DNA from 2 places in the Streptomyces sp. NPDC023838 genome. Region 2 is predicted to be linked to the other one. Evidence: predicted binding sites of a transcription regulator. Region 2 holds the regulator's gene; the other holds the start of a gene.
The links. The regulator HrcA, encoded in region 2, represses chaperone genes, less so after heat shock. The targets are predictions, from matches to a motif close to TTNGCACTCNGNNNNNCNGAGTGCNAA.

Region 1 (14,395 bases), on a different contig from region 2:
GTGGTCCCCAGGCCCCCCACCGCGTCCTCGCAGCAGCGCGTGAACGCGTCCGCCCAGCGGTGGGTCAGGAACCCCAGCCGGTCCGCGCCGAGCATCCCCCGCAGCAGCTGCCGGGCCACGTCGTCCGGGAGCATCCGGAAGTACTCCGGCGGCGCCCACGGCGTGTGCGAGAAGTGGCCGATCCGCAGGTCGGGGCGGAGTTCGCGGAGCATGCCCGGCACCAGCGCCAGGTGGTAGTCCTGGACCATCACCGAGGCTCCCTCGGCCGCCTCCTCCGCCAGCGCCGCCGCGAAGGCCCGGTTGTACGCCTCGTACGCGCCCCACTCGCGGCGGAACTCCGCGTCGAAGACCGGCTCCAGGGGCGTCTGGTAGAGCATGTGGTGGACGAACCACAGCACCGAGTTGGCGATCCCGTTGTACGCGGCCGCGTGCACCGACGCCTCGATGTCGAGCATCCGCACGCCCGCCTCGCCCACCCCGCGCCGCACGGCCTCCCGGTCGCCGTCGCCGAGCGCCGAGCACACCCACAGGGTGTCCGCCTCGGAGCCGATCGCGGAGAGGCCCGAGACCAGGCCGCCTCCGCCCCGGCGGGGTGTGAGCGACCCGTCGGCCTCGAAGGCGTACGAGACCGGGCCGCGGTTGGACGCGACGAGGATCTGAGGACCGACCTGGGCAGCGCGCGCGGAGACCATGGAGACGAACCTAGCCCGTAGCGGAATGCCTCAAACGTGCGAACCGAGGCACCGGCCCCCGACGGTCACGCCCCCTTACGCCGCCCGGTGCACCGCGTACTCCCCGATTTCCCGCATCGGCGGCCGTTCCTCGGTGTCCACCGCGTACGTACGCGGGACGAACCCCTCCTCGCCCCGCTCGAACTGCGTCAGCGACGGGCGCACCAAGTGCGCCCGGGACAGCCGCAGTTGGGCCGTGCGGTAGATCGCCGCGGCCATCCGGCCGAGCGCCTGCCCGTCCTGGTGGCGGTGTTTGCGCACGCCCACGTCGACCTGGGCCAGCGCGTCCAGGCCCACCGTGTGCAGCGCGTCGACGAGCAGCCCCAGCTCCACTCCGTAACCGACGGGGAACGGCAGCCGTTCGAGCAGCGAGCGGCGGGCCGCGTACTCACCGCCCAGCGGCTGCACGAAACCGGCTAGCTGCGGCCAGTGCAGGTTGAGCAGGGGCCGGGCCACCAGCTCGGTGACGCGGCCGCCCTGACCTGGGGTGTCGCCGAACGGCCGGTCGTACATCGCCTTGACGAAGTCCACGTCCGCATCGGTCAGGAGCGGGCCGACGATGCCGGAGACGAAGGCGGGGTCGAAGTCCCTCAGGTCCGCGTCGATGAAGCAGACGATGTCACCCGTGGTGACCAGCAGGGAGCGCCACAGCACCTCGCCCTTGCCGGGCAGGGCCGGTATCCGGGGCAGGATCGCGTCCCGGTGCACCACCCGGGCACCGGCGGCCGCCGCGACCTCGGCCGTACGGTCGGTGGAGCCGGAGTCGATCACCACCAGCTCGTCCACCAGCGGCACGGCGGCGGTCATCAGCTCGCGCCGGATCGCCCCGACGATCCGCCCGACCGTGGCCTCCTCGTCGAGCGCCGGCAGGACGACGCTGACCGTGGTGGCGGTACGGCGCTTGGCGGCCACGAGCGCGTCCAGCGGGCGGTCGGCCGCCGACCAGGAACGCCTGCTCAGCCAGCGCTCCACCTCTTCCAACACGACCGTGCGCCTCCTTGTGCGGGCCTCTGTGATCCATCTCGCGGTTCGGACGACTATCTCAACCGTCCGGGCCTTCGGTTACAGTCTTGAACAACGCGGATGACCGTCGCATGTCGGGGTCGCCGCGCGGACAAATGCCTGGGTCCTGGACCCAGTGCCACAGCGCTCATCCAGAGGGACTGAGGGAACGGCCCGTTGAAGTCCCGGCAACCCTCCTGCCGACCGCGAGGTCACGGTGGGGAAGGTGCCAATTCCGTCTCATGGCGAAATGCGCCATGGGGAAGATGAGGAGAAAGGGCCTCGCCATCATGGCTGTGCAGACCGTTGACAACACCGCCAATGCCGCCACCACTGTGAACCTCGGTCCCGCCGTCGCGCTTTCCTGCCGGGAATGCGGCGAGCGGTTCGACCTCGGACCGATCTTCGCCTGCGCCCTGTGTTTCGGGCCGCTCGAAGTCGCGTACGACCTTCCGACGGGTGACCCCGAGGCGCTGCGCAAGCGTATCGAAGCGGGCCCGAACAACATCTGGCGCTATGCGCCCCTGCTGCCTGTTCCGGCCAATGTGGCTGAAAAGCCCAACCTGAATCCGGGATTCACCAAGCTCGTCAAGGCCGACAATCTCGCCCGTGAGCTGGGCGTCACCGGCGGCCTCTACGTGAAGGACGACTCCGGCAACCCGACGCACTCCTTCAAGGACCGCGTCGTCGCGATCGCCGTCGAGGCCGCCCGCGCCTTCGGCTTCACCACGCTCTCCTGCTCCTCCACCGGCAACCTCGCCGGCGCGGTCGGCGCGGCCGCCGCGCGGGCCGGATTCCGCTCCTGCGTGTTCATCCCGCACGACCTGGAGCAGGGCAAGGTCGTCATGGCCGCGGTGTACGGCGGCGAGCTGGTCGGCATCGAGGGCAACTACGACGACGTCAACCGCTTCTGCTCGGAGCTCATCGGGGACCCGCTCGGCGAGGGGTGGGGCTTCGTGAACGTGAACCTGCGCCCGTACTACGGCGAGGGCTCCAAGACGCTCGCGTACGAGATCTGCGAGCAGCTCGGCTGGCGGCTGCCGGACCAGATCGTCATCCCGATCGCCTCGGGATCGCAGCTCACGAAGATCGACAAGGGGCTCCAGGAGCTGATCAGGCTGGGCCTGGTCGAGGACCGGCCGTACAAGATCTTCGGTGCTCAGGCGGAGGGCTGCTCTCCGGTGTCGACGGCCTTCAAGGCCGGTCACGACGTCGTACGGCCGCAGAAGCCGAACACCATCGCCAAGTCCCTGGCCATCGGGAACCCGGCGGACGGCCCGTACGTCCTGGACATCGCCCGGCGCACCGGCGGCGCGGTGGAGGACGTGAACGACGAGCAGGTCGTGGACGCGATCAAGCTGCTCGCCCGGACCGAGGGCATCTTCGCCGAGACGGCGGGCGGCGTGACGGTCGGCGTCACACGGAAGCTCATCGAGAACGGGCTGCTCGACCCGAGCCTGACTACTGTCGTCCTCAACACGGGTGACGGCCTCAAGACCCTGGACGCGGTGGCGCCGACCACTGGACCGACCGCGACCATCCGCCCGAGCCTGGACGCGTTCCGCGACGCCGGCCTGGCCGGCTGACCTCCACCTCGCTTCGGAAGACGGAAGGGCAGAACCCATGAGCGTCAACGTCCGCATCCCCACCATTCTCCGTACGTACACCGGCGGCAAGGCCGAGGTCGCGGCCGAGGGCGCCACCCTCGCCGAGGTCATCGCCGACCTGGAGAAGAACCACACCGGGATCGCCGCCCGGGTCCTGGACGACCAGGGCAAGCTGCGCCGCTTCGTCAACGTGTACGTCAACGACGACGACGTCCGCTTCGAGCAGGGCCTGGAGACGGCGACGCCGGACGGGGCGGGCGTCTCGATCATTCCGGCCGTCGCCGGAGGCTGACCGTCAAGCACGGTGCCGACCGGGTGCTGAACCTACGCCGCGTTACCTGAATTGCCCCCTCCGCAAGCTAAGCGGAGGGGGCAATTCAGTGTGGTTGAGCGCGGTACAGTGGGGAAGTCCCCTTCGCTGTGTGTGCCACGCGCATATGAGAACGCGACGAACCGGCGTCGAGATGCAGTCAAAGTGTTCGAGCTTTTTGCTCCGTAAGTGCGCTTTGCCCGGCCCGACTTGCCCTGGAATGCTGGAATAGGCGGCATTCCGCTCCCGACCCGTGCCCGGAATTCTCGTCCGATTGACCTGTTGCAGAGGGCAGTTGGGCAGATACATTCAGCCGCGGTCGACGCGTTCCGGCGCACACCCTCTCCTGTCGGAGGGTGGAGGTCTGACCCGGGTCCGCGAAGTGCGGTCCCGTGCAAGGGCCAGTAATAGGGGAGTTAGGCATGGCTCAGGGCACCGTCAAGTGGTTCAACGCGGAGAAGGGGTACGGCTTCATCGCGGTCGACGGTGGTGCGGATGTTTTCGTCCACTACAGCGCGATCCAGATGGACGGGTACCGCACCCTTGAAGAAGGTCAGCGAGTCGAGTTCGAGATCTCGCAGGGCCAGAAGGGTCCGCAGGCGGACATGGTCAAGCTCGCCGTCTGATCTCGGCGCGATCGGCCACCGACGCATACAGGCCCGTGGGGCCCGCATCCTCTGTAAATGGATGCGGGCCCCACGTGTGTGTCCGGGGTCCGTGGTCCCCGCCGCGGAGGTGGCCGGACACGGCCGGGACCGTGGGACGGCCTTGCACTCTCCTGGGTCGAGTGCTAATCATTGGCGTTAGCACTCTCCGAGTGAGAGTGACAGAATCAGGATCGGGTCGGTGAGGCCCGCGAGCCGCGTGGGGCAAGGAACCACAAGGCGCGCAGGCCGTCCGTCGCGGGCGCCTCCTCGATCCGGAGCAATCCACCCCTGTCCGGGAGGACCACTTCACATGGCCAAGATCATCGCGTTCGACGAGGAGGCACGGCGCGGTCTCGAGCGCGGGATGAACCAGCTCGCCGACGCCGTCAAGGTCACCCTTGGCCCCAAGGGCCGCAACGTCGTCCTCGAGAAGAAGTGGGGCGCCCCCACGATCACCAACGATGGTGTTTCCATCGCCAAGGAGATCGAGCTCGAGGACCCGTACGAGAAGATCGGCGCCGAGCTGGTCAAGGAAGTCGCCAAGAAGACGGACGACGTCGCCGGTGACGGTACGACCACCGCGACCGTTCTCGCCCAGGCGCTCGTCCGCGAGGGTCTGCGCAACGTGGCCGCCGGCGCCAACCCGATGGCTCTGAAGCGCGGCATCGAGAAGGCCGTCGAGGCCGTCTCCGGTGCGCTGCTCGAGCAGGCGAAGGATGTCGAGACCAAGGAGCAGATCGCTTCGACGGCCTCCATCTCCGCCGCCGACACCCAGATCGGCGAGCTCATCGCCGAGGCGATGGACAAGGTCGGCAAGGAAGGCGTCATCACGGTCGAGGAGTCCCAGACCTTCGGTCTGGAGCTGGAGCTCACCGAGGGCATGCGCTTCGACAAGGGCTACATCTCGGCGTACTTCGCGACCGACATGGAGCGCATGGAAGCCGCGCTCGACGACCCGTACATCCTGATCGTCAACTCGAAGATCGGCTCGGTCAAGGACCTGCTGCCGCTCCTCGAGAAGGTCATGCAGTCGGGCAAGCCGCTCCTGATCATCGCCGAGGACGTCGAGGGCGAGGCCCTGTCGACCCTGGTCGTGAACAAGATCCGTGGCACCTTCAAGTCCGTCGCCGTCAAGGCCCCGGGCTTCGGCGACCGCCGCAAGGCGATGCTGAACGACATCGCCATCCTCACCGGCGGCACGGTCATCTCCGAGGAGGTCGGCCTCAAGCTGGAGAACGCGGGCCTCGACCTGCTCGGCCGCGCCCGCAAGGTCGTCATCACCAAGGACGAGACCACCATCGTCGACGGTGCCGGTGACAGCGAGCAGGTCGCCGGTCGCGTGAACCAGATCCGCGCCGAGATCGAGAACTCGGACTCGGACTACGACCGCGAGAAGCTCCAGGAGCGCCTGGCGAAGCTGGCCGGCGGCGTGGCCGTCATCAAGGCCGGCGCCGCCACCGAGGTGGAGCTCAAGGAGCGCAAGCACCGCATCGAGGACGCCGTTCGCAACGCGAAGGCGGCCGTCGAGGAGGGCATCGTCGCCGGTGGCGGCGTGGCCCTGCTCCAGGCCTCCTCGGTCTTCGAGAAGCTGGACCTGTCGGGTGACGAGGCGACCGGCGCCAACGCCGTGAAGCTCGCCCTGGAGGCCCCGCTGAAGCAGATCGCCGTCAACGGTGGTCTCGAGGGCGGCGTCGTCGTCGAGAAGGTGCGCAACCTGGCCGTCGGCCACGGTCTGAACGCCGCGACCGGCGAGTACGTCGACATGATCGCCGAGGGCATCATCGACCCGGCGAAGGTCACGCGCTCCGCGCTGCAGAACGCCGCGTCGATCGCCGCGCTGTTCCTCACCACCGAGGCCGTCATCGCCGACAAGCCGGAGAAGGCCGCCGCGGCCGCTCCGGGCGGCATGCCGGGCGGTGACATGGACTTCTGATCCCCTTGAGGGATCGGTAGCCCGGTCACGTAGTACGGACGAAGGGCGGCACCCCACGCCGGGGGTGCCGCCCTTCGGCGTGTCCGGGGCGGCACGGTTCAGCAGGCGCCTTCAGCAGGCGCCGTCCGTGACCCGGGCCCCGATCACCGCCTGGCCATCGCCGAACGGGCTGACGGTGAGGTGCATGCAGAACGCCGCGTGCGTGCCGGAGCCGGTGATGTCGTACGCCCCCTGGTCCTCGCCGTGGCCGCGCAGCACGATCGGGTCGACGAACCACTGGGCCGCGCCGGTGTTCTTCATGGCGTCCTCGATCGTCCGCGCGTAGTCGTCGCCGGAGAACCGCTGGGACGGGTCGATGTTGCGCTGGGTCGACCCGTCCAGGTCGTGCGCCGCCTGGTGGGCGGCGTCCCGCAGTTCGCCTTCGCTCCAGTCGGTCTGGTCGTTCACGACGAGGATGGCGACGGCGACGAAGGCGAGGGTGAGGAGGATGAGGGCGAGGCCGACGGGATGGGCGGGGTTGTAGGCGAACCGGCCGTTGAGGCGCAGGAAGACGGGTTCGGGCTCGCGGTCGGACGTGGTCATGACGAGAGCCTAAGACGGGGGCGCCGCCCGGGAGTTGGCGCCCCCCTGCGGCTTCCCCCTCTACGTCAGTGCCGTGCGCAGATGGCCGTCGGCCCGCTCCAGGCGGCGCGTCGCCGTCGGCGCGTCCACGTCCGCGAGGAGCATCAGGATCGCCGTCTTCACCTCGCCGTCGGCGGCCGTGAGGGCCGACTCGATCTCCTCGTCGGCCGCGCCGGTCGCGAGCGCGACGATCCGCCGCGAGCGGGCGCGCAGCTTCTCGTTGGAGGCCCGTACGTCGACCATGAGGTTCCCGTACGTCTTGCCGAGCCGGATCATCGTGATCGTCGAGATCATGTTGAGGACGAGCTTCTGGGCGGTGCCGGACTTGAGCCGGGTGGAGCCGGTGAGCAGCTCCGGGCCGACCACGACCTCGATGCCGTGCTCGGCGGCGGCGGCCAGGGCGGACCCGGTGTTGCAGGCCAGGCCGACCGTCAACGCCCCGCGCGCACGGGCGTGTTCGACGGCGCCGACGGCGTACGGGGTGCGGCCGGAGGCGGAGACGCCGACGACGGTGTCGAGCGGGGTGAGCCCGAGCCCGTCCAGGTCCTTCGCGGCCAGCTCCTTGGAGTCCTCGGCCCCTTCGACGGACGTGGCGATGGCCGCAGGACCGCCCGCGATCAGCCCGACGACCTGGGCGGGGTCGGTGTTGAAGGTCGGCGGGCACTCGCTGGCGTCCAGGACGCCGAGCCGCCCGGCGGTGCCCGCGCCCGCGTAGACCAGCCGCCCGCCCCGGGCCATCCGCTCGGCGGTGGCGTCGATGGCGGCGGCGATGCGCGGCAGTTGGGCGGCGACGGCGGCGGGGACCGTGGCGTCCTCGCCATTCATGATCCGGGCGATCTCGGCGGTCGGCAGCCGGTCGATGTCGGCGAGCTCGGGCCGGAACGCCTCGGTGGTCAGGTGGGCCAGCTGGGCGCGGAGTTCCCCGTACGTGGAAGTCATGGGAGCGGTGCTCTTTCCGTACGTGTGCGAGGGCACCCGGGGTCAGCGGGTGCGCGGGCTGTGGCGGTGGGCGAGCGCCTCGTAGGAGGCGGCGAGCGCGGGGGCGGCCGTCTCGTACGTGCGCTGGGCGATGCCAATGAACAGGCAGTCCACGACGAGGAGTTGGCTCGTCCGGGACGACATCGCGGCCGGGCGCAGCTCGCTCTCGCGGGCGGTCGAGGTGGTCAGTATGTGGTCGGCGTACTGGGAGACGGGGCCGTCGGGACGGCCGGTGATGGCGATCGTGGTGGCGCCCCGGTCGAAGGCGACGCGCAGCGGCTCGATGACGTCGCCGGTGGAGCCGGAGTGGGTGATGGCGACGGCGGCGTCCCCCGAGCGCAGCTGCACGGCGTTGGTGACGGCGAGGTGCGGGTCGGTGTGGGCGTGCGCGATGAGCCCGATCCGCAGCAGCTTCTGGGCGAGGTCCTGCCCGACGAGGGACGAAGCCCCCACGCCGTAGATGTCGACGCGGCGGGCCTGGGCGAGGGCGGCGACGGCGGCGCCGAGCTGGACGGTGTCGAGGGCGGCGGCGGTGTCGGCCAGCGTCTGCTGCTCGTCGTAGGCGAGCTTGGCGACGACGTCGGCGATCGGGTCGTCCACGGCGATGTCGGCGGTGACGGCCGGGGCGCGCCCCGACTGCTGCTGGGCGGCGAGCCCGGCGAGCGCGAGGCGCAGATCGCGGTAGCCGGGGTAGCCGAGCAGCCGGGCGGTGCGGACCACGGTGGCTTCGCTGGTGCCGGTGAGCTCGGCGAGGCCGGTGACGGTGAGAGCGGCGCACCCGGCCGGGTCCCCGGCGACGGCCTCGGCGACGCGCTGCATCGAGCGGGTCATGGAGGGCGCGAGCATGCGCACCTTGGCCGCGAGGGCGGCGGGTGGGGGCGGGGCGCCCGCGGTGGAGCCGGTGAAAATTTCCTTCACGTCATCGGTCACCCTTGAAAGGTATTTTCGCGGCCGCGGCGTGGTCAACCCCGTGGGTACGGGAAGGCCTACGGGGCCGAAGGGGTGACAATGGCTGCATGGACGACGTCGACCCCCTGGAGCAGTCCCTGCACGCCGCCCGCGCCCTGGTGCTGGCGGACCTGGCCGCGCGCGACGTGGCCCAGGCGGATGTGGTCTCGCTGGTCGAGGACGCGGTGACACACCGCCGCTGGTGGGTGGAGCAGTGGCCGGACGGCGCTGCGTTCGTGGCCGGCCTGGTCGCCCAGGACGTCCAGGACGCGCTCCTGGAGAAGTACGGCCGCTGGCCCATCTGCCCGGTCTGCCACGCCGGCGACCCGCACGCCCTGGACGTCGAGCCGGAGCTGGGCCCCGACCCGCACTGGGTCTGCGGCAAGGCGGGCGTGAAGGTGGCCCCGGTGGGCGGCCTGGGCACGGGCCCGCTCGCATGACGCTCTACATCGACCCCCCGACCTGGCCGGGCCACGGCCGCCTGTGGTCACACCTGGTCAGCGACGTCTCGTACGAGGAACTCCACGCCTTCGCGGCGGCCATCGGCTGCCCGCCGCGCGCGTTCGAGCGCGACCACTACGACGTACCTCAGTCGCGGTACGCGGACGCGGTGCGAGCCGGGGCGGTGGAGATCGGCTCCAAGGAACTGGTGCGGAGGCTTACGGGGGCGGGGTTGCGGCGGCCGAAGGGGCGGCCGGCGTAGGCCTCGGGTCAGTGCGGGAAGGCGGAGGTGTCGAGCGGCTTGCCGAACGTCTCGGGGAGCTTGATCTCTCCGCCGAACGGGGTGCGTACGGTGCGGCTGTAGACGCCGTCCACGGGCTCGGTGAACAGGGTGCTGGTCGGGCCGTGTTCGTCGAACCGGTCGATCAGGAGGTACGCCGGGACGGGCGCGTGGGCGTAGCCCCAGAGCTTCTTCTTCCGGTCGTCCTTGGCGTTGCTCTTCGAGGTGATCTCGACGACGAGGAGGGCTTCGGCGGCGTCCACGGGGTCGTTGGAATGCGGGTCGGCCGCCTCGATGGGTGCGACCGGCATGACCACCAGGTCGGGCATGTAGAGCTTGTCGAGGCGGGCGATGTGGATGCCAAGGGTTTGGTAGATCCCCAGTTCCTCCGGGAGCGAGCGGCACCAGGGCCGTTGAAGTTCCGCGAGGATCACATGGTGGTGCCGAGGCGGAGGCGGAGCCATGTGGATCTGTCCCTCATCGATCTCGGCACGCCACCCCTCGGGCATATCCAACTCGCACCATGCCTGGAATAGACCCTCCCATGTGGCCATTCGATTCCCCCTGTCTCCGGCGACCTGACAGGGCGAACCTAGATCGACGGTTGTGGGATCCGCAGCCGTCTCTTGGCCGGTCCCACGATCGGGTGAGGGACGCAGTAACGACTCACTCCCTGAGCAGCTCCAGCTCCGCCGCCAGGTTCTCGCGGGCGCGGGCCTCCCACTCCTTGGCGCCGTAGGGCGTACGGAAGAGTCTCGGCAGGTCCAGCAGCTGGCGCAGGACGGCCGCGCGGCCGTCGCGGAAGGCGTCGTCGGGGACGAAGGCGTACTCCTCGCGGACGGCGGCCGCGTACGCCGCGTACTCCTCCGGGTCCCCCGCGAGCACCGCCAGGTCGGCGTCGCACAGGGCCTCGCCGTTGGTGTCGCCCTCGTGGGGGTCGTGGGTGACGGTGAGGCGTACGAGCCGGGCGACTTCGGCGGTGGCGTCCGGGCCCAACCCGGCCTCGGGGAGGGCGCGTTCGGCCTGCGTCGCGCTGCGCTCCTCGTTCTCGGAGCGGTCCGGGCGGTACACGGCGTCGTGGAACCAGGCGGCGAGGCGCACGAGTTCGGGGTCCTCGGCGTGGTCGGCGAGGGTGTCGACGTGGCGCAGCACGGCGGCGAGGTGGCCGACGGTGTGGTACTTGCGGTGGGGCTCGGCCCATTGGGCGAGGAGGCGCTCGGCGTACGGGGCCGGGTCCGGGCCGGGCCCTTGGCGGGCGGCGGCGAGGGTTTGGGTCCAGCGGGTACGGAGGTCGTCGAGGTCGGGCATGGGGCGAGCGTAGCCAGTCGCGCCCGGTCCGCCAGGGGGACAGCCCCCGCCCCGGGACGGGGGCGTGCCGGATGGGGACGGCGGGCCCGGTCCGGGAGGGTGGGGGCATGGTTACCACTCCCTCCCGCCGTGGGTTCCTGTCCGTCGCCGCCCTCGGGGCCGCCGCGTCCCTGGTCGGCGTCCCGCGTGCCGCCGCCGCCCCCGCCCGCCTCCGGCTGTCGCTGCCCGCGCCCACCGGCCCCCACCCCGTCGGCACCGTGACCGCCCGGCTCGTGGACCGGGGGCGGCGGGATCCGTGGGTGGCGCGGGCGTACCGGGAGCTGATGGTGAGCGTGCGGTATCCCGCGCGGGACGTGCGCGGGCATCGGCGGGCGCCGCAGATGACGCCGGGCGCGGCGGCCGCGTACGACCGGTTCAACGGGCTCGGCGAGGACCTGGCGCCCGGCAGGGTCGACTGGGCGGCGACCCGCAGCCACGCGTACACCGACGCCCCCGCCACCGGCACCTGCCTGCCCGTGGTCCTCTACTCGCCCGGTGCGGGCGACCCCCGCACCCTCGGCACCACCCTCTGCGACGAACTCGCCTCGCGCGGGTACGCGGTGGTGATGATCGACCACACCTACGACGCCGGGGCGGTGGAGTTCCCGGGCGGCCGGGTGGAGCGGACGGTCCTGCTGGACGAGTTCGCGCGGGCCCGGAAGGCGGGGCCGGAGCAGGTGGTCGCGTTCCTGAAGAAGGTCGCCGACGTACGGGTCGCGGACACCCGTTTCGTCCTGGACCGGCTGGCGCACCTGCCCGCCGGGCTCGGGCGGCGGCTGGACCTGGACGCGATCGGCATGTTCGGGCAGTCCGCGGGCGGCTTCGCGGCCGCGCAGACGATGCACGACGACCGCCGCGTGAAGGCCGCGCTCAACATGGACGGGGTGATGGGCTACACGCAGCGCGACGACGACCCCTCGAACCCGTCCACGGTCGCCACCGACGGCGTCGACCGCCCGCTGCTGCTCATGGGCATGGACGGCGACACCCACCACACCGTGGCCTCCTGGGGCCAGACCTGGGAGCACAGCACGGGCTGGCACCGCGACCTGACCCTGGCGGGCGCGGCCCACGCGTCCTTCACCGACCTCCAGTCCCAAGTGCCGCAGATCGTCCGGGGGTTGGGCCTGGACGGCTCCGTCGCCACGAAGAGCGTGGGGGCCATCGATCCCGTACGTTCGGTGGCCGCGCAGAAGGCGTACGTGTCGGCGTTCTTCGACCGGTGGCTGCGGGGCGGGGACCCGGCGGGGCTGCTCGACGGGGCGTCGGCGCGGTGGCCGGAGGTGCGGTTCGTGAGGTGAGGCATGCGGCTGGACGGGTCGGCGCGTAGGCTTGTTATTGGACTAGACCTGTCGACCTGTAGGACAGCCGAGGAATTGGGGTCAGATGAGCAACCGCGCACTGCTTGAGGTGATCGCCCTCGACGCGGCGGACGCGATCGCGGCGCAGGCCGGCGGGGCGGACCGGCTGGAGCTGGTCACCGACATGGCGGCCGACGGCCTGACCCCGTCCCGGGAGACCTTCGCGGCGATCCGCGCCGCCGTGGACATCCCGCTGCGCGTGATGCTCCGCTCGGCGGACGGCTTCGCGGCGGGCGACGTGGACGCGCTGGTCCGGGACGCGCGGGCGCTGCGGGCGGAGGGCGCGGACGAGTTCGTGCTGGGGTTCCTCGACGAGACCGGCGGGCCGGACATGGCGGCGGTACGGGCGCTGGTGGCGGAGCTGGACGGCTGCCGGTGGACGTTCCACCGGGCCATCGACCGCGCCGCCGACCGCGACGCCCTGCGCAAGGAGCTGGCGGAGCTGCCGGGCCTCGACACGTATCTGACGGCGGGGGCGGCGGGGGGCGTCGACGACGGCCTGCCGACGCTGGTCGCGGAGGCGGGCCGCGGGGCCGAGCCCGGCTACGAGCCCCGCATCCTCGTCGGCGGCGGCCTCCGCCTCGACCACCTCCCCGCGCTGCGCGCGGCCGGGATCGACGCGGTCCACATCGGCGGCGCGTCCCGTCCCCGGGGGTGGGGGGCGCCGGTGGCGGCGGAGGCGGTGGCGGAGTGGCGGTCGGCGCTGGACGCGTAGGGGCTCGGATGGGGCCGTAGGCGGCTCTCCCGGGGGCTACGCCCCTGGACCCCTGGCGGGGCCTGCGGCCCCTGCACCCCGCTGCGGGGCTGCGTCCCGGGCTTCTGTTTGTCTGCGGGCCGGTGGGGGCTGGTCGCGCAGTTCCCCGCGCCCCTGGAGAGCGGGGCCTGCGGCCCCGATGGCGGCTGTGAAAATCGCTGTCCGATTGTCGGAACGTAGTGATAGAGATTCGGGGTGACAACTACACTCGCGTTCCCCGTTCTGCTGCGACTGATAGACGAACGGTCGACTGCCTTCCGCGCCGCGGTCGCCTCCGCGTCCAGCCTCGACGTACAGGTGCCGACCTGCCCCGAATGGACGCTGTTCGATCTGGCGCAGCACATCGGCGAGGGGCGCCGCGACTGGGCCGCCACCGTCGCCGCGGGGCCCGCTCCGGCCAAGTCCGCGGCGGAGGGCGCCCCGGCTGCGCCTCGGGAGCGCGAGGCCCTGCTGGCCTGGCTGGCGGAGTCCACGGAGCAACTGCTGGACGCGTTGCGGAAGGCCGGCCCGGATCGCGGTTGCTGGGCGTGGTGGGAGCCGCTGGAGTCGCCGCATACCTCCGGCGTCGTGGCTCGGCACCAGCTCCAGCAGATGGCGGTGCACACGTACGACGCCCAGATCACCGTAGGTGCCCCGCAGCCGCTGCCGGACGAGGTGGCGCTCGACGGTGTCGAGGAGTTCCTGTCCACCTGCGTCGCGACGACAAGTGCCTGGCCGCACGAGCCCGCTGCCATCGACTTCCACGCCTCCGAGGGCCGCTCCTGGCGCCTCTCGCTCTCCGCCGACGGCGCCCGGACCGTCCGCCTCCCCGGGCCCGGCACCATGCCGGCCACCGCTGCCGGCCAGGACCCGGATGCGGCCACCGCCTTCTTCTCCATTCGGGGCACGGCCAGCGAGCTGGTCCTCAGCCTGTACGACCGTATCCCGGTCAACTCCCTGAAGACCGAGGGCGACCGACGTGTCTTCGAGCAGCTCAGCGCCTGGGACCCGGACGAGTAGGACGTGACGATGCGCCACCGTCGTCCGGAGCGTCCAGCCACACCCTTTCCCGGTCGCCGTCGACCGTGAGACCGAAGCGGTCGAATCCGGGGCGGCCTCGCTGGTCCCACCAGTGGTACGCGGCCTCCGTCTCGTCCCACAGCCGGCGTGGTCCGGACTGGACCACCTCGTACGAGTCCGCACCGCACTCATAGTCGGCCGATGCCCACGACATGGCGTCGGTGCTGTACGTCCACAGGGTGTACGCGCCGCCCTCGTACCGCTCCACGGTCCAGAACGCGCCCGGCACGCGCAGCCCGATGACGAACTGCTCCACCCACCCGCCCACGGCAGCGGGGGAGAGCGGCGTGCGGCTCCTGACGCCGTCCGCGGGCCACGCCCGGCCGTTCAGGTAGGCGGCGTGCGGCGGCCGGGCCGCGCGCTGCTGGCGGAGCCG
Region 2 (14,395 bases):
CATGCCGTCCAGCGTCTGCAGCGGCACCTTGGTGCCGAGCGAGGCCGCCGTCATGGGGAGGGTCACCGTGCAGTGCAGATCGTCGCCACGGCGCTGGAAGACATCGTGGTTGAGCTCGTGGATCTCCACGTACAGATCACCGGCGGGGCCGCCGCCGGGGCCGACCTCGCCCTCGCCCGCGAGCTGGATCCGGGTGCCGTTGTCGACACCGGCCGGGATCTTCACCGTGAGCGTGCGGCGCGAGCGGATGCGGCCGTCGCCGGCGCACTCCGGGCACGGGGTGGGCACGACGGTCCCGAAGCCCTGGCACTGAGGGCAGGGGCGGGAGGTCATGACCTGGCCGAGGAAGGAGCGGGTCACCTGGGAGACCTCGCCACGGCCGCGGCACATGTCACACGTCTGCGCCGAGGTGCCGGGGGCGGCGCCCTCGCCGGAGCAGGTCGTACAGACGACCGCCGTGTCGACCTGGATCTCCTTGGTCGTACCGAAGGCCGCCTCGTTGAGGTCGATCTCCAGGCGGATCATGGCGTCCTGGCCCCGGCGGGTGCGCGAGCGCGGGCCGCGCTGCGCCGCGTTGCCGAAGAACGCGTCCATGATGTCCGAGAAGTTCCCGAAGCCGCCCGCGCCGAAGCCGCCCGCGCCACCGCCGCCGGAGGACGACAGGGGGTCGCCGCCGAGGTCGTAGACCTGCTTCTTCTGCGGGTCCGAGAGGACTTCGTAGGCGGCGTTGATCTCCTTGAAGCGCTCCTGCGTCTTCGGGTCCGGATTCACGTCCGGGTGGAGTTCACGCGCCAGGCGCCGGAACGCCTTCTTGATCTCGTCCTGCGATGCGTCGCGGCGTACGCCCAGTACGGCGTAGTAGTCCGTGGCCACTTACGACTCCGCCAGGATCTGTCCGACGTAACGTGCCACTGCGCGTACCGCTCCCATCGTTCCGGGGTAATCCATGCGGGTCGGTCCGACCACGCCGAGTTTTGCGACGGCTTCGCCGCCCGAACCGTAGCCGACCGAGACGACGGACGTGGAGTTCAGCCCTTCATGGGCGTTCTCATGCCCGATTCGTACGGTCATGCCCGATTCCTTGGCCTCGCCGAGCAGCTTGAGGAGCACCACTTGCTCCTCCAGCGCCTCCAGCACCGGCCTGATGGTCAGGGGGAAGTCGTGTCCGAAGCGGGTGAGATTGGCGGTGCCGCCGATCATCAGCCGCTCCTCGGTCTCCTCGACCAGGGTTTCGAGCAGGGTGGCGAGCACCGTCGAAACGGTTCCTCGGTCTTCCGGCTCGAAGGACTCCGGCAGGTCCTGCACCAGCTGCGGGACGTCCGCGAAGCGGCGCCCCACCACCCGGCTGTTGAGCCGGGCCCGCAGGTCCGCCAGCGAGGTCTCGCCGAACGGCGCCGGGCAGTCCACCAGGCGCTGCTCGACCCGCCCGGTGTCCGTGATGAGCACCAGCATCAGCCTGGCCGGGGCCAGCGACAGCAGCTCCACGTGCCGCACGGTGGACCGCGTCAGCGACGGGTACTGCACGACCGCGACCTGCCGCGTCAGCTGCGCGAGCAGCCGCACGGTGCGCGCCACGACGTCGTCGAGGTCGACGGCCCCGTCCAGGAAGTTCTGGATGGCCCGCCGCTCCGGCGACGACAGCGGCTTGACGCCCGCGAGCCGGTCGACGAACAGCCGGTAGCCCTTGTCCGTGGGAATGCGCCCGGCGCTGGTGTGGGGCTGGGCGATGAACCCTTCCTCCTCCAGCACCGCCATGTCGTTGCGCACGGTCGCCGGGGAGACACCCAGCGCGTGGCGCTCGGTCAGGGCCTTCGAGCCCACCGGCTCCTCGGTCCCGACGTAGTCCTGGACGATGGCGCGCAGGACCTCAAGTCTGCGTTCACTGAGCACCGCGCACACCTCCAGCTGTCGTCCCTAGGCGCTCTGCCTGGCACTCTGTGCGTTCGAGTGCCAGCAATCCCCCGGCCAGTGTACGGCCGACCGGTACACCCCTAGCAAGGGCGGCCGCCCGTGACGCTCGCCGCGCGGTGGAGCGGCGCGGTGCGGCGGCGCGGCCGGGCGCCGTCCCCGACCGCCCGGGATAGCGTCACGGCATGGACGTCAGATGGGAAGAGTTCGGCTGGGAGCGGCTCGGCGACGGCGTGGGCCGCCGCAGGCTCCCGGGGTGGGACGCCACGGCCGGCCTGGTCGCCGGCGAGGACGCCGTCCTGCTGTACGACACGGGCTCCACCCTGCGCGAGGGCGCCGAGCTGCGCGCCCAGGCGCAGGCGCTGCTGGGTCGCCGGGTGACGCACATCGCACTCAGCCATCCGCACTTCGACCACGTGCTCGGCACGGCCGCGTTCTCGGGGGCGGAGGTGTACGGGGCGGTGGGCATCGACCGGATCCTGGACGGCGACGCGCTGCGGACCGACGCCGTCACGCACGGGGTGCCGGCCGAGCAGGCCGCCGAGGCGGCGGACCTGCTGGTGCGCCCGCACCACTTCGTGACGGGCGAGTGGACGCTGGAGCTGGGCGGGCGGCAGGTGCTGCTGGCGAACGTGGGCCCCGGCCACACGGGCCACGACCTGGCGCTCCTGGTCCCGGCCACCTCGTCCTCCCCCGAGATCGTCTTCTGCGGCGACCTGGTCGAGGAGTCCGGCGAGCCGCAGGCGGGCCCGGACGCGGTCCGCACCCGCTGGCCCGCCGCGCTCGACCGGCTGCTCGATCTCGGCGGCGAGGACGCGGTGTACGTGCCGGGGCACGGGGCGGTGGTGGACGCGGCGTTCGTACGGGCGCAGCGGGCCCAACTCGCGGCGGAATTCGGCGTGTCGTAATGGCGTACACCCATATGGGCACATGGGCCGCCCGTATTCTCATCTGAATGCGCAGCTACAGCCCGGACCTGACCCCGCCCTGGAAGAAGGGGACCCCGGCCCCCGAGGTGCCCGCCGAGCTCGACCTGGTCGTCGAGGAGGTGACGACGGGGTTCTGCGGGGCGGTGCTCCGCTGTGAGGCGGGGACGGTGACGCTGGAGGACCGCTTCGGCAAACAGCGTGTGTTCCCGCTGGAGGCGCGGGGCTTCCTGCTGGAGGGGAAGGTGGTCACGCTGGTACGCCCGCCGGCGCCCACGCCTTCGCGCCCGGCGCGCACGGCCTCGGGCTCCGTGGCGGTGCCGGGGGCACGGGCGCGGGTCGCACGCGCGGGGCGCATCTACGTCGAGGGCCGCCACGACGCGGAGCTGGTGGAGAAGGTGTGGGGCGACGACCTGCGGATCGAGGGGGTCGTCGTCGAGTACCTCTCGGGCATCGACGACCTCCCCGCGATCGTCGCGGACTTCGCACCCGGCCCCGACGCGCGCCTGGGCGTCCTGGTCGACCACCTGGTGCCCGGCTCCAAGGAGTCCCGGATCGCGGCGGCGGTCACGGGCGAGCACGTGCTGGTGGCGGGGCATCCGTACATCGACGTGTGGGAGGCGGTGAAGCCGGCGTCGGTGGGGATTGCCGGGTGGCCGGTGGTGCGGCGGGGCGAGGACTGGAAGACGGGGGTGTGCCGGGCGCTCGGGTGGCCGCCCAACACGGGGGCGGCGTGGCAGCGGATCCTGTCCCGGGTCCGCTCCTACCGGGATCTGGAGCCGGAGCTGCTGGGCCGGGTGGAGGAGCTGATCGACTTCGTGACGGCCCCGGTCGCGGGCCCCACCCCGCCCCTTCCCTGAACCCCCCGGGGGCGGGGGTGGGCGAGGGGAAGGGGGTTTTCCCGGGGCTGCGCCCCCGGCCCCCCCAGCGGGGGCTTCGGCCCTTGCACCCCCAGCGGGGCTACGCCCCCGCACCCCGGATGCAGAACCCGCACCCGCTGCCCCGCTCAAGGAGACGGATCCCGTGACCCCAGGTGTCGCCGCGCGCGAGAGCTGCCGCGAGAGCTACTACGAGCGGACGGGCGCGTGCTCCTACAAGCCCACCGCCCACGCGGGCGGCGCCTGGAACGCCGACGAGCAGCACTTCGCCCCGCTCGCGGGGCTCGTCGTGCACGCCGTCGAGCGGCACCTCGCGGCGCGGCCGGGGCGTCTCGTCCTCGCGCGGATCAGCTACGACATCCTCGGCCGGATCGCGCTGGACGAGTGCGAGATCACCGTCGAGACCGTGCGGCCCGGCCGGACCATCGAGCTGCTCGAAGCGACCGTGACCATCGCCGGCCGCCCCGTCGTCCGCGCCCGCGCCTGGCTGCTGGCGTCGCTCGACACCTCGGCCGTCGCCGACAGCCCCCACGAGCGGCTCCCCGCCCCCGAGGAGCTCACCGCCTGGGCGATGGACGAACAGTGGAGCGGAGGGTACGTCTCGTCCCTCGACGTCCGCCGGGTGCCTCCGGCCCGCAAGGGGCGCACCGCGGCCTGGATGTCCTCGCCCCACGACCTGGTCGCGGGCGAGCCGAGCAGCGCCCTCGCCTCGTACATCGCGCGCGTGGACACCGCGAACGGCATCGCCGTCCAGCAGGACCCCACCGCGTGGATGTTCCCGAACCTCGACCTGACGATCCATCTGCACCGGCAGCCGGAAGGGCCGTGGACGGGGCTGGACACCACCGTCTCCTTCGGCCCGTCCGGACAGGGGCTCACCAGCACCGTCCTGCACGACCTGCGCGGACCCGTCGGCCACGCCGAACAGATCCTCACGGTCCGCCCGCTGGCCGGTGGCTGAAGCAGGAGGCCCGCGGCTCAGTCCACCAGGTCCCGGACGACCCCGTCCGCCAGCAGCCTGCCCCGCAGCGTCAGCACCGCCTGCCCCTCGTCGTACGGACCCGGCTCCAGCAGGCCGTCCGCCAGGGCGCGGCGGGACGCCGCCAGGCCCGCGGGGCGCAGCAGGGACAGGGCGCAGCCGTCGCGGAGGCGGAGCTCCAGGAGGATGCGTTCGACCCTGCGGTCCTCGGGAGCGAGCACCTCACGGCCCGCCCCCGGCGTGCGCCCGTCCGCCAGCGCCGCCGCGTACACCCCGGGGTGCTTCACGTTCCACCACCGCACGCCCCCGACGTGGCTGTGCGCCCCGGGCCCCGCGCCCCACCAGTCCGCGCCCCGCCAGTACAGCTCGTTGTGGAGGCAGCGGCCCGCCTCCGTGGTGGCCCAGTTGGACACCTCGTACCAGTGGAAGCCCGCCGCCGCCAGCACCGAGTCCGCGATCAGATAGCGGTCCGCGTGGACGTCGTCGTCCGTCATCGGGACCTCGCCCCGGCGGATCCGGCGCGCCAGCTGGGTGCCCTCCTCGACGATCAGTGCGTACGCGGAGATGTGGTCCGGGCCCGCCCCCACCGCCGCAGCCAGCGACTCCCGCCAGTCCTCGTCCGTCTCCCCGGGCGTCCCGTAGATCAAGTCCAGGTTGACGTGGTCGAAGCCCGCCGCCCGCGCCTCCGCGACACACGCCTCGGGCCTGCCCGGCGTGTGCGTGCGGTCCAGGATCTTCAGGACGTGCTGCTTGGCGCTCTGCATGCCGAAGGAGACCCGGTTGAAGCCCCCGGCGCGCAGCTCCTCCAGATAGGCCCGGTCCACCGACTCCGGGTTCGCCTCCGTCGTCACCTCGGCGTCGTCCGCCAGGCCGAATTCGTCGCGTACGGCGGCCAGCATGCGCACCAGGTCGGCCGCCGGGAGCAGCGTCGGGGTGCCGCCGCCGACGAAGACCGTACGGACCGGGCGGGGGTCGTCCCCGAGCACCTTCCGGGCGAGGCGGATCTCGTCGGTCAGCGTGGAGGCGTAGTTGTCGCGGGACGCCAGGACGCCGCCGGAGCCGCGCAGCTCGGTGGCGGTGTACGTGTTGAAGTCGCAGTACCCGCAGCGCGTGGCGCAGTAGGGAACGTGCAGGTAGAAGCCGAGCGGCCGCTCCCCCGCGCCCTCCAGGGCGGAACCGGGCAGCGCCCCGTCCTCGGGCATGGGCTCACCATCGGGCAGTACGGAAGGCATGACCCCATTGTCCGCCACCGGGGAGCGCCCCCTCACCGCACGCCCGCGCCGACGCCCCCGAGCCCCCCGCGACCCACGCCCCCCGGGTCCCGCCGACCCGCACGCCCACGCCGGCGTGCGAGCGCCCCGCGACCCGCCCCCCGGGGCCCCGCCGACCGCCCGAGGTCACCGCGCCTGGAGCACCAGCAGCGCCAGGTCGTCCTCCGGCGGCGTCGTCCCGAACGCGTACACCGCCCGTTTGACGCTCGCCGCGACGCCCGTCGCCGTCATCCCCACGCACCCCGCGAGCACCGCCGCGAGCCCGTCGCCGTCGTCGAACATATGCCGCCCGGAGCGGCGCTCGGTCACCCCGTCCGTGACGCACAGCAGGGTGTCCCCGGGCAACAGCCGGAAGCTCTCGCTCTCGTACGCCGCGCCCTCCACCACGCCGATCAGTACCTGCGGCACCGCCGCCGCCCGCACCGATCCATCGGGCCGCAGCAGCAGCGGCAGCGGGTGCCCGGCGCTGGCCAGGGTGCACAGGACGCCGCCGCCCTGCTCCTGCGGGACCGGCACCAGCTCGCCGTAGAGGAGGGAGAGGAAGCGTGCCTGCGGGCCCTCGGTCACCTCGCGGCCGCCCGCCGCCGCGACCATCCGGGCGGCCGCCTCCGCCGCCTCGACCCCGTCGTCGACGAGCAGCTTGTTGAGGCGGTCGAGCACGTCGTGCACCGCGTACCCCTCGCGGGCGAGCAGCCGCAGCCAGGGCCGGACCAGACCGGTGACGACCGCCGCCTCGGGGCCGCTGCCCTGGACGTCGCCGAGCGCGAAGCACCAGCGGCCGTCGGCGCCGGGGAACAGGTCGTAGAAGTCGCCGCCCGCCACCCCCTCGCCGCTGGGCTGGTAGACCAGCGCGCTGTCGACGCCGGGGATCTCCGCCACGCTCGCGGGCAGCAGTCCGCGCTGGAGCACCCGGCTGATGGTGACCTGGCGGGTGTACTGGCGGGCGGCGCCGATCGCCAGCGCCACCCTGCGTACGAAGTCCTCGACCAGACCGGTGACCTCGTCGGGGATGCGTGCCATCCCGGCCCGCCCCAGCATCAGCACGCCGACGGCCCGGCCGCCCGCCACCATCCGGTACGCGAGCGCCGCCCCGTCGCCGTCCCGCGGGCCCGGCCACGGCATCGGGACCGGGCCGCCGCGCGCCGACTCCGGCAGCCGGGGCGGCTCCTTCTCCAGGACCGCCCGCAGCTCCTCGATCCCGGACTCGCGGGCGTGCCACACCCGGGCGAGCCGGGGCTCTCCGGCCGGGCCGCCGGCCTCCGGGTCGAGCCAGATCGCGCACCAGTCGCAGAGCCGGGGCACCAGGAGCTGCCCGGCGAGCGCCGCGATCATGTCCTCGTCGAACTGGCCCGCCAGCAGGTCGGAGGCCTCCGCCAGGAAGGAGAGGGCGCCCCGGTTCACCCAGTCGCGGTCCTGCCCCAAGGGGGCGCCGCGCGGCGGGGTGGCCAGTATCCCGGCGGCGCGCAGGCCGCGCTGGAGCCGCTCGTCGGCGTCCGGGTCCCCCTCGACGCGGGAGGCGTCCTCCACGTCGAGGAGCAGCCGCGCCCACACCGTCTTCAGGCCGGTGCGGTAGGTGATCCCCCAGCACTCGGCGAGCGCGGCCACCAGGTGCAGGCCCCGCCCGTACTCCGGCGCGCCCGGCTCGCGCACCCCGCGCGGCTCGTTGCGTACGACCCGGGAGGGGTGGTGGTCGGAGACCTCGATCACCACCGCGGCCGGCTCGTCCCCGGCGGCCGGCTCCAGGCGGCAGACCAGCTCGACGGTGGTGCCGGCGTGCACCACGGCGTTGGTGACCAGCTCGTTGACGAGTGTCGCCGCGTCGTCGGCGGCCCGGTCGTCGAGCCGCGCGGCGCCGGGCGCCCCCTGCGCCGTCCAGTCGGCGAGCGCGGCCCGCACGAAGCGGCGGGCGGCGGACGGCGCGAGCGGGTTGCCGGGCAGACTGGTGCGGGCGGCGGACCCGGTCCCGCGCTCCGGCGCGTCCGGGGAAGGCGCCGGGCGGAGCGGGCGGTTCACGCTCTCCCGCTGCGTTGGAATGGACCCCACGGTGCGGCTCCCGATCGGTTCTCACATTGCGCACCTCATGACACCGACAGAGTGACAGACTGAGCGGGCCCATAAGCGCCGAGTCACTGAAGTGGGCCGAGATGAACAGAGACAGTGCCGTGCCGCCCGGGGACGGGGAGTGGATCCGCGCGCTGGAGTTGCGCCCGTTGCTGGCCGCGATGACCGCGCTGCGCGACGGCGACTTCGGCGTACGGCTGCAGGAGACCCACGAGGGCATGCCCGCCGAGCTGGCGGCGATCTTCAATCAAGTGGCCGTGCGCAACCAGCACTTCACGGACGAGCTGCTGCGGGTGCGCCGCGAGGTCGTGCGGCACGGACGCCTGGACGAGCGGCTCTCCGCGAGCCCAGGACAGGGCGCCTGGACGGCGGGGGTGGCGAGCGCGAACACGCTGATCGACGCCCTGGTCGTACCGGCGGCGAACGCGACGCGCGTGCTGGACGCGGTGGCGGGCGGCGATCTGACCCAGCGGGTCGATCTCCACGACGGGAACCGCCAGTTGCGCGGCGATCTGCGCCGGCTCGGCCGGGCCGTCAACAAGATGGTGGACCAGCTCTCCCTCTTCACCGGCGAGGTGACCCGGGTCGCCCGCGAGGTCGGCACCGAGGGGCGGCTGGGCGGTCGCGCCAAGGTGCAGCGGCTGAGCGGCAGTTGGCGGGACGTGACCGAGGCCGTCAACACCATGGCCTCCCGGCTGACCGCCCAGGTCCGCGACATCGCCGCGGTGACCACGGCGGTGGCCCGGGGCGATCTGACCCGTACGGTGACGGTCGAGGCGACCGGCGAGCTGCTCGAACTGAAGCTCACCGTGAACACGATGGTCGACCAGCTCTCCGCCTTCGCGGACGAGGTGACCCGGGTCGCCCGCGAGGTCGGCACCGAGGGCCGACTGGGCGGCCGTGCCCAGGTCCGGGGCGTCTCGGGGGTCTGGAAGGACCTCACCGACAACGTCAACTTCATGGCGTCGAACCTCACTTCGCAGGTCCGCAACATCGCCCAGGTGACGACGGCCGTCGCCAACGGCGACCTCTCGCAGAAGATCACCGTCGACGCCCAGGGCGAGATCCTGGAGCTCAAGTCGACCATCAACACCATGGTCGACCAGCTCTCCGCCTTCGCCGACGAGGTCACCCGGGTCGCCCGCGAGGTGGGAACCGAGGGGAATCTGGGCGGGCGGGCCCAGGTCCGGGGGGTCTCCGGGGTCTGGAAGGACCTCACCGAGAACGTCAACTTCATGGCCGACAACCTCACCTCCCAGGTCCGCAACATCGCGCTCGTCTCGACGGCGGTGGCCCAGGGCGACCTCGGCAAGAAGATCACGGTCGAGGCCAAGGGCGAGATCCTGGAGCTGAAGAGCACCATCAACACCATGGTCGACCAGCTCTCCGCCTTCGCCGACGAGGTCACCAGGGTCGCCCGCGAGGTCGGGACGGAAGGCAACCTCGGCGGCCAGGCGCAGGTGCGGGGCGTCTCCGGGGTCTGGAAGGACCTGACGGACAACGTCAACTTCATGGCGTCGAACCTCACTTCGCAGGTCCGCAACATCGCCCAGGTGACGACGGCCGTCGCGAACGGCGACCTCTCCAAGAAGATCACCGTCGACGCGCGCGGCGAGATCATGGAGCTCAAGGACACCGTCAACACGATGGTGGAGCAGCTGCGCGCCTTCGCGGACGAGGTGACCCGGGTCGCCCGCGAGGTCGGCACGGACGGGCGGCTCGGCGGCCGCGCCCAGGTCCTCGGCGTCTCCGGGGTCTGGAAGGACCTCACCGACAACGTCAACTACATGGCCGACAACCTGACTTCGCAGGTCCGCAACATCGCCCAGGTGGCGACGGCGGTGGCCCAGGGCGACCTCTCCAAGAAGATCGACGTGGACGCGCGCGGCGAGATCCTGGAGCTGAAGACCACCATCAACACCATGGTCGACACGCTCTCCTCGTTCTCCTCCGAGGTCACTCGGGTCGCCCGCGAGGTCGGCTCCGAGGGCCAGCTGGGCGGCCAGGCCCGGGTCGAGGGCGTGTACGGCACGTGGAAGCGCCTGACCACCAACGTCAACGAACTCGCCCTCAACCTCACCACCCAGGTCCGCGCGATCGCCGAGGTGGCCTCGGCGGTCGCCCAGGGCGACATGTCCCGCTCGATCACCGTGGAGACCCGGGGCGAGGTCTCCGAGCTGAAGGACAACATCAACCTGATGGTGTCCAACCTGCGCGAGACGACCCGCGCCAAGGACTGGCTGGAGTCCAATCTGGCCCGGCTCGCGGGCCTGATGCAGGGCCACCGCGATCTGATGGAGGTCGCGGACCTGATCCTGCGCGAGCTGACCCCGCTGGTGAACGCCCAGTACGGCGCGTTCTTCCTGGCCGACCCGGACAACGAGGGCACCCCGTCCCGTACGACGTCGACGACCAAGGGGCTCGCCTTCATCGCGGGATACGGCTCGGCGCAGGGCGCGACCGTCGACACCACCGGCATGCCGGGCCACGGGCTGGTGCGCCAGGCGGCCCTGGAGAAGAAGCGGATCCTGCTCGAAGAGGCGCCGCCGGACTACATCAAGATCAACTCGGGTCTGGGCGAGGCGTCCCCGGCCAGTGTCGTGATCATCCCGATCCTCTTCGAGGACAAGCTCCTCGGCGTGATCGAACTGGCCTCCTTCTCCCGCTTCTCCGACGTCCACCTGGCCTTCTTCGACCAGTTCGTGAACACCATCGGCGTCGCCATCAACACCATCATCGCCAACTCCCGTACGGAATCGCTGCTCAGCGAGTCCCAGCGACTCGCCATCCAGCTCCAGGAGCGCTCGGACGAACTCCAGCGCCAGCAGGCCGAGCTGCAGCGCTCCAACGCCGAGCTGGAGGAGAAGGCGGCGCTGCTCGCGACCAGCTCCCAGTACAAGTCGGAGTTCCTGGCGAACATGTCGCACGAGCTGCGCACCCCGCTCAACTCGCTGCTCATCCTGGCCCGGCTGCTCTCCGACAACCCGGACGACCGCCTCTCCGACCAGGAGGTCCAGTTCGCCGCCACGATCCACCGCTCCGGCTCCGACCTGCTCCAGCTGATCAACGACATTCTGGACCTGTCGAAGATCGAGGCCGGCCGGATGGACGTACGGCCCAAGAAGCTGCCGCTCATCAAGGTGCTCGACTACGTCCACGCCACCTTCCGCCCCATCACCCTCGACCGGGGCCTCGCCTTCGAGGTCGCGGTGGGCGAGGACGTGCCGCGCGAGATGTACTCGGACGAGCAGCGGCTCCAGCAGATCCTGCGCAACCTCCTCTCCAACGCGATCAAGTTCACCTCCTCCGGCCGCGTCGAGCTCCGCGTCAACCGGATCAAGGACCCGGACAACGGGGTGCTGGGCGGCACGGACGACCTGATCGCCTTCGCGGTCACCGACACGGGCATCGGCATCGCGCCGGAGAAACTCCCGGTGATCTTCGAGGCGTTCCAGCAGGCCGACGGCACGACCAACCGCAAGTACGGCGGCACCGGCCTCGGCCTCTCCATCAGCCGCGAGATCGCGGGCCTGCTCGGCGGCCGGATCATCGCCGAGAGCGAGCCGGGCAACGGCTCCACCTTCACCCTGTACGTGCCGGTGCGCTACCCCGGCCATGTGACGGGCGAGCCCGACCAGCCCCCGGAGCTCACCGTCGAGGCGGCCGGGCCGGTCGCCGCCGAGCACGTGCTGCTGCCCGACCAGGACGACGCCTGGCCGACCACCACCAGGCTGGAGCAGTGGAAGGAGGGCCGGGCGGGCCAGGTGCTGCCGGGGCGGCGGGTACTGATCGTCGACGACGACATCCGCAACGTCTTCGCGCTCACCCATGTGCTCGGCCGGGTCGGGATGCCCGTGCTGTACGCGGAGAACGGCCGCGAGGGCATCGAGACCCTGGAGCGCAACCCGGACGTCGAGCTGGTGCTGATGGACATCATGATGCCCGAGATGGACGGGTACGAGACGATCGAGGCCATCCGACGCAGCCCCCTGTGGACGGAGCTGCCCATCGTCGCCCTCACCGCGAAGGCGATGCCCGGCGACCGCGAGAAGTCGATCGCCCAGGGCGCCAACGAGTACGTGCCCAAGCCCGTCGACGTGGACCGGCTGCTCACCGTCGTCTGCGGCCTGCTCGACCCGGACGGCGAGGGCGGCGGGCTCCCGGAGAGCGTGCCTCCGGAGAGCGGGCCCCCGAAGAGCGTGCCTCCGGGGAGCGTCTCCGTACCGAAGCAGTCGAGCGGCCCCGGGGAGCCCGCCACGGCTCCGCCGACCACGTGAGGCGACACGATGAGGACAGCGGGATCACCCGGCTACCGGGAGAGCGAGCGGACGGACGAGCGGGCGAGCATCCTCCTGGTCGACGACATGGAGGACAACCTGGTCGCCCTGGAGGCCGTCCTCGGACCGCTCAACGAGCCCCTGGTACGGGCGCGTTCGGGCGAGGAGGCGATGAAGGCGCTGCTGCGACAGACGTTCGCGGTGGTGCTGCTCGACGTGGGCATGCCGGGCATGGACGGCTTCGAGACCGCGACCAACATCAAACGGCTCGACCAGACGAAGAACGTGCCGATCATCTTCCTGACCGGCACGGAGGGCGACAGCGGCTATGCGTTCCGGGGGTACGCCACGGGGGCGGCGGACTTCCTCACCAAGCCGTTCGACCCCTGGGTGCTGCGGGCCAAGGTCACGGTGTTCCTGGAGCTGCACCGCAAGAACCGCCAGCTGGAGCGGCTGCTCGCGCGCGAGCAGAAGCAGCTCGGCGAGATCGCCCGACGGCTGGCGGCGATCGAGAACGAGCTGGCGCGCGGGAACCCCGCCGGGGCGGGCGACCTGCGCGACCAGCTGACGTCCCTGGAGGAGATCATCCGGGAGATGAGACGGGGACGGGGCTGAGCACGCCCCGTACCGGCGCGCGGCAGCCCTCAGCCGCGCCCCGCATCCCGTACCGGCGCGCGGCCGATCTCGACCACGCCCCGCTTCCCGTACCCGCTACGCCTCCCGCGACCCCGAGTACATGTCCTCGATCAGCGCCTTGTACTCGCGCTCCACCACCGGGCGCTTCAGCTTGAGGCTCGGCGTCAGTTCGCCGTGCTCCACGTCGAGGTCACGCGGCAGCAGCCGGAACTGCTTGATGGTCTGCCAGCGCTGCAGGCCCTCGTTGAGGCGCTTCACATAGCCCTCGATGAGCGCCACCGTCTCCTGGTTGGCGACCACTTCGGCATACGACCCGGTGACCCCGTGGTCCTTCGCCCAGCCCAGGATCGCGGGCTCGTCGAGCGCGATCAGCGCGGTGCAGAAGTTCCGGTCGGCGCCGAGCACCAGGATGTTGGAGACGAACGGGCACACCGCCTTGAACTGGCCCTCGACCTCGGCCGGCGCGATGTACTTGCCGCCCGACGTCTTGATCAGGTCCTTCTTGCGGTCGGTGATCCGCAGATAGCCGTCGGGCGAGAGCTCGCCGATGTCGCCGGTGTGGAACCAGCCGTCCGACTCCAGCACCTCGGCGGTCTTCTCGGGCAGGTTGTGGTAGCCCTCCATGATGCCGGGGCCGCGCAGCAGGATCTCGCCGTCGTCGGCGATGCGCACCTCCAGGCCGGGCAGCGGCTTGCCGACCGTGCCCGTGCGGTAGGCCTCGCCCGGGTTCACGAAGGAGGCGGCGCTGGTCTCGGTGAGCCCGTACCCCTCCAGGATGTGGATCCCGGCGCCGGAGAAGAAGAAGCCGATCTCGGGCGCGAGCGCGGCCGAGCCCGAGACAGCGGCGCGCAGCCGCCCGCCGAACGCGTCACGGATCTTCGCGTACACCAGCGCGTCCGCGACCTTGTGCTTGGCGGCGAGGCCGAAGGGGGCGCTCGCCCGGCCGGTGCGCCGGAAGTTGTCCTGGGTGACCTTGGCGTACTCCCGGGCGACCTCGGCCGCCCACTGGAAGATCTTGTACTTGGCGCCGCCGGCCTCCCGCGCCTTGGCGGCGACCCCGTTGTAGACCTTCTCGAAGATGCGGGGCACGGAGGCCATGTAGGTCGGCTGGACCACCGGCAGATTCTCGATGATCTTGTCGACCCGGCCGTCGACGGCCGTGACGTGGCCGACCTCGATCTGCCCGGACGTCAGCACCTTGCCGAAGACGTGCGCGAGCGGCAGCCACAGGTACTGCACGTCGTCGCTGCTGATCAGCCCGGTCGCGGCGATGGCCTTGGCCATGTACGACCAGTTGTCCTGCGGCAGACGCACGCCCTTGGGGCGGCCGGTCGTCCCGGAGGTGTAGATCAGCGTGGCCAGCTGGGTGGAGGTGATCGCCGCGATCCGCTCCTTGACCGCGTCCGGGTTCTTCTCCAGATACGCGGCGCCGCGCGCCTCCAGCTCGGCGAGGGTGAGC

Region 1: a site for HrcA is predicted at 4,418-4,444, ahead of groL (chaperonin GroEL). Genes of this name have one in related genera too.

What each region holds. Positions count from the first base shown of each region.
Region 1 covers NZ_JBFAAD010000018.1:131,870-146,264, forward strand. The annotation lists gene AB0G17_RS22460 (trehalose-6-phosphate synthase) at 1-692, opposite strand, end outside; gene AB0G17_RS22465 (glucosyl-3-phosphoglycerate synthase) at 768-1,715, opposite strand; SAM riboswitch class I at 1,879-2,006, shown strand; gene thrC (threonine synthase) at 2,024-3,319, shown strand; gene AB0G17_RS22475 (MoaD/ThiS family protein) at 3,357-3,632, shown strand; gene AB0G17_RS22480 (cold-shock protein) at 4,073-4,276, shown strand; gene groL (chaperonin GroEL) at 4,608-6,230, shown strand; gene AB0G17_RS22490 (hypothetical protein) at 6,342-6,812, opposite strand; gene murQ (N-acetylmuramic acid 6-phosphate etherase) at 6,873-7,790, opposite strand; gene AB0G17_RS22500 (MurR/RpiR family transcriptional regulator) at 7,833-8,759, opposite strand; gene AB0G17_RS22505 (hypothetical protein) at 8,846-9,217, shown strand; gene AB0G17_RS22510 (DUF4031 domain-containing protein) at 9,214-9,480, shown strand; gene AB0G17_RS22515 (Uma2 family endonuclease) at 9,489-10,052, opposite strand; gene AB0G17_RS22520 (hypothetical protein) at 10,165-10,806, opposite strand; gene AB0G17_RS22525 (hydrolase) at 10,914-12,146, shown strand; gene AB0G17_RS22530 (copper homeostasis protein CutC) at 12,232-12,921, shown strand; gene AB0G17_RS22535 (maleylpyruvate isomerase family mycothiol-dependent enzyme) at 13,156-13,959, shown strand; gene AB0G17_RS22540 (protein-L-isoaspartate(D-aspartate) O-methyltransferase) at 13,934-14,395, opposite strand, start outside.
Region 2 covers NZ_JBFAAD010000021.1:546-14,940, forward strand. The annotation lists gene dnaJ (molecular chaperone DnaJ) at 1-873, opposite strand, end outside; gene hrcA (heat-inducible transcriptional repressor HrcA) at 874-1,890, opposite strand; gene AB0G17_RS23980 (MBL fold metallo-hydrolase) at 2,094-2,816, shown strand; gene AB0G17_RS23985 (DUF3097 domain-containing protein) at 2,864-3,694, shown strand; gene AB0G17_RS23990 (thioesterase family protein) at 3,858-4,673, shown strand; gene hemW (radical SAM family heme chaperone HemW) at 4,691-5,923, opposite strand; gene AB0G17_RS24000 (SpoIIE family protein phosphatase) at 6,089-7,975, opposite strand; gene AB0G17_RS24005 (HAMP domain-containing protein) at 8,107-12,300, shown strand; gene AB0G17_RS24010 (response regulator) at 12,310-12,915, shown strand; gene AB0G17_RS24015 (long-chain fatty acid--CoA ligase) at 13,012-14,395, opposite strand, start outside.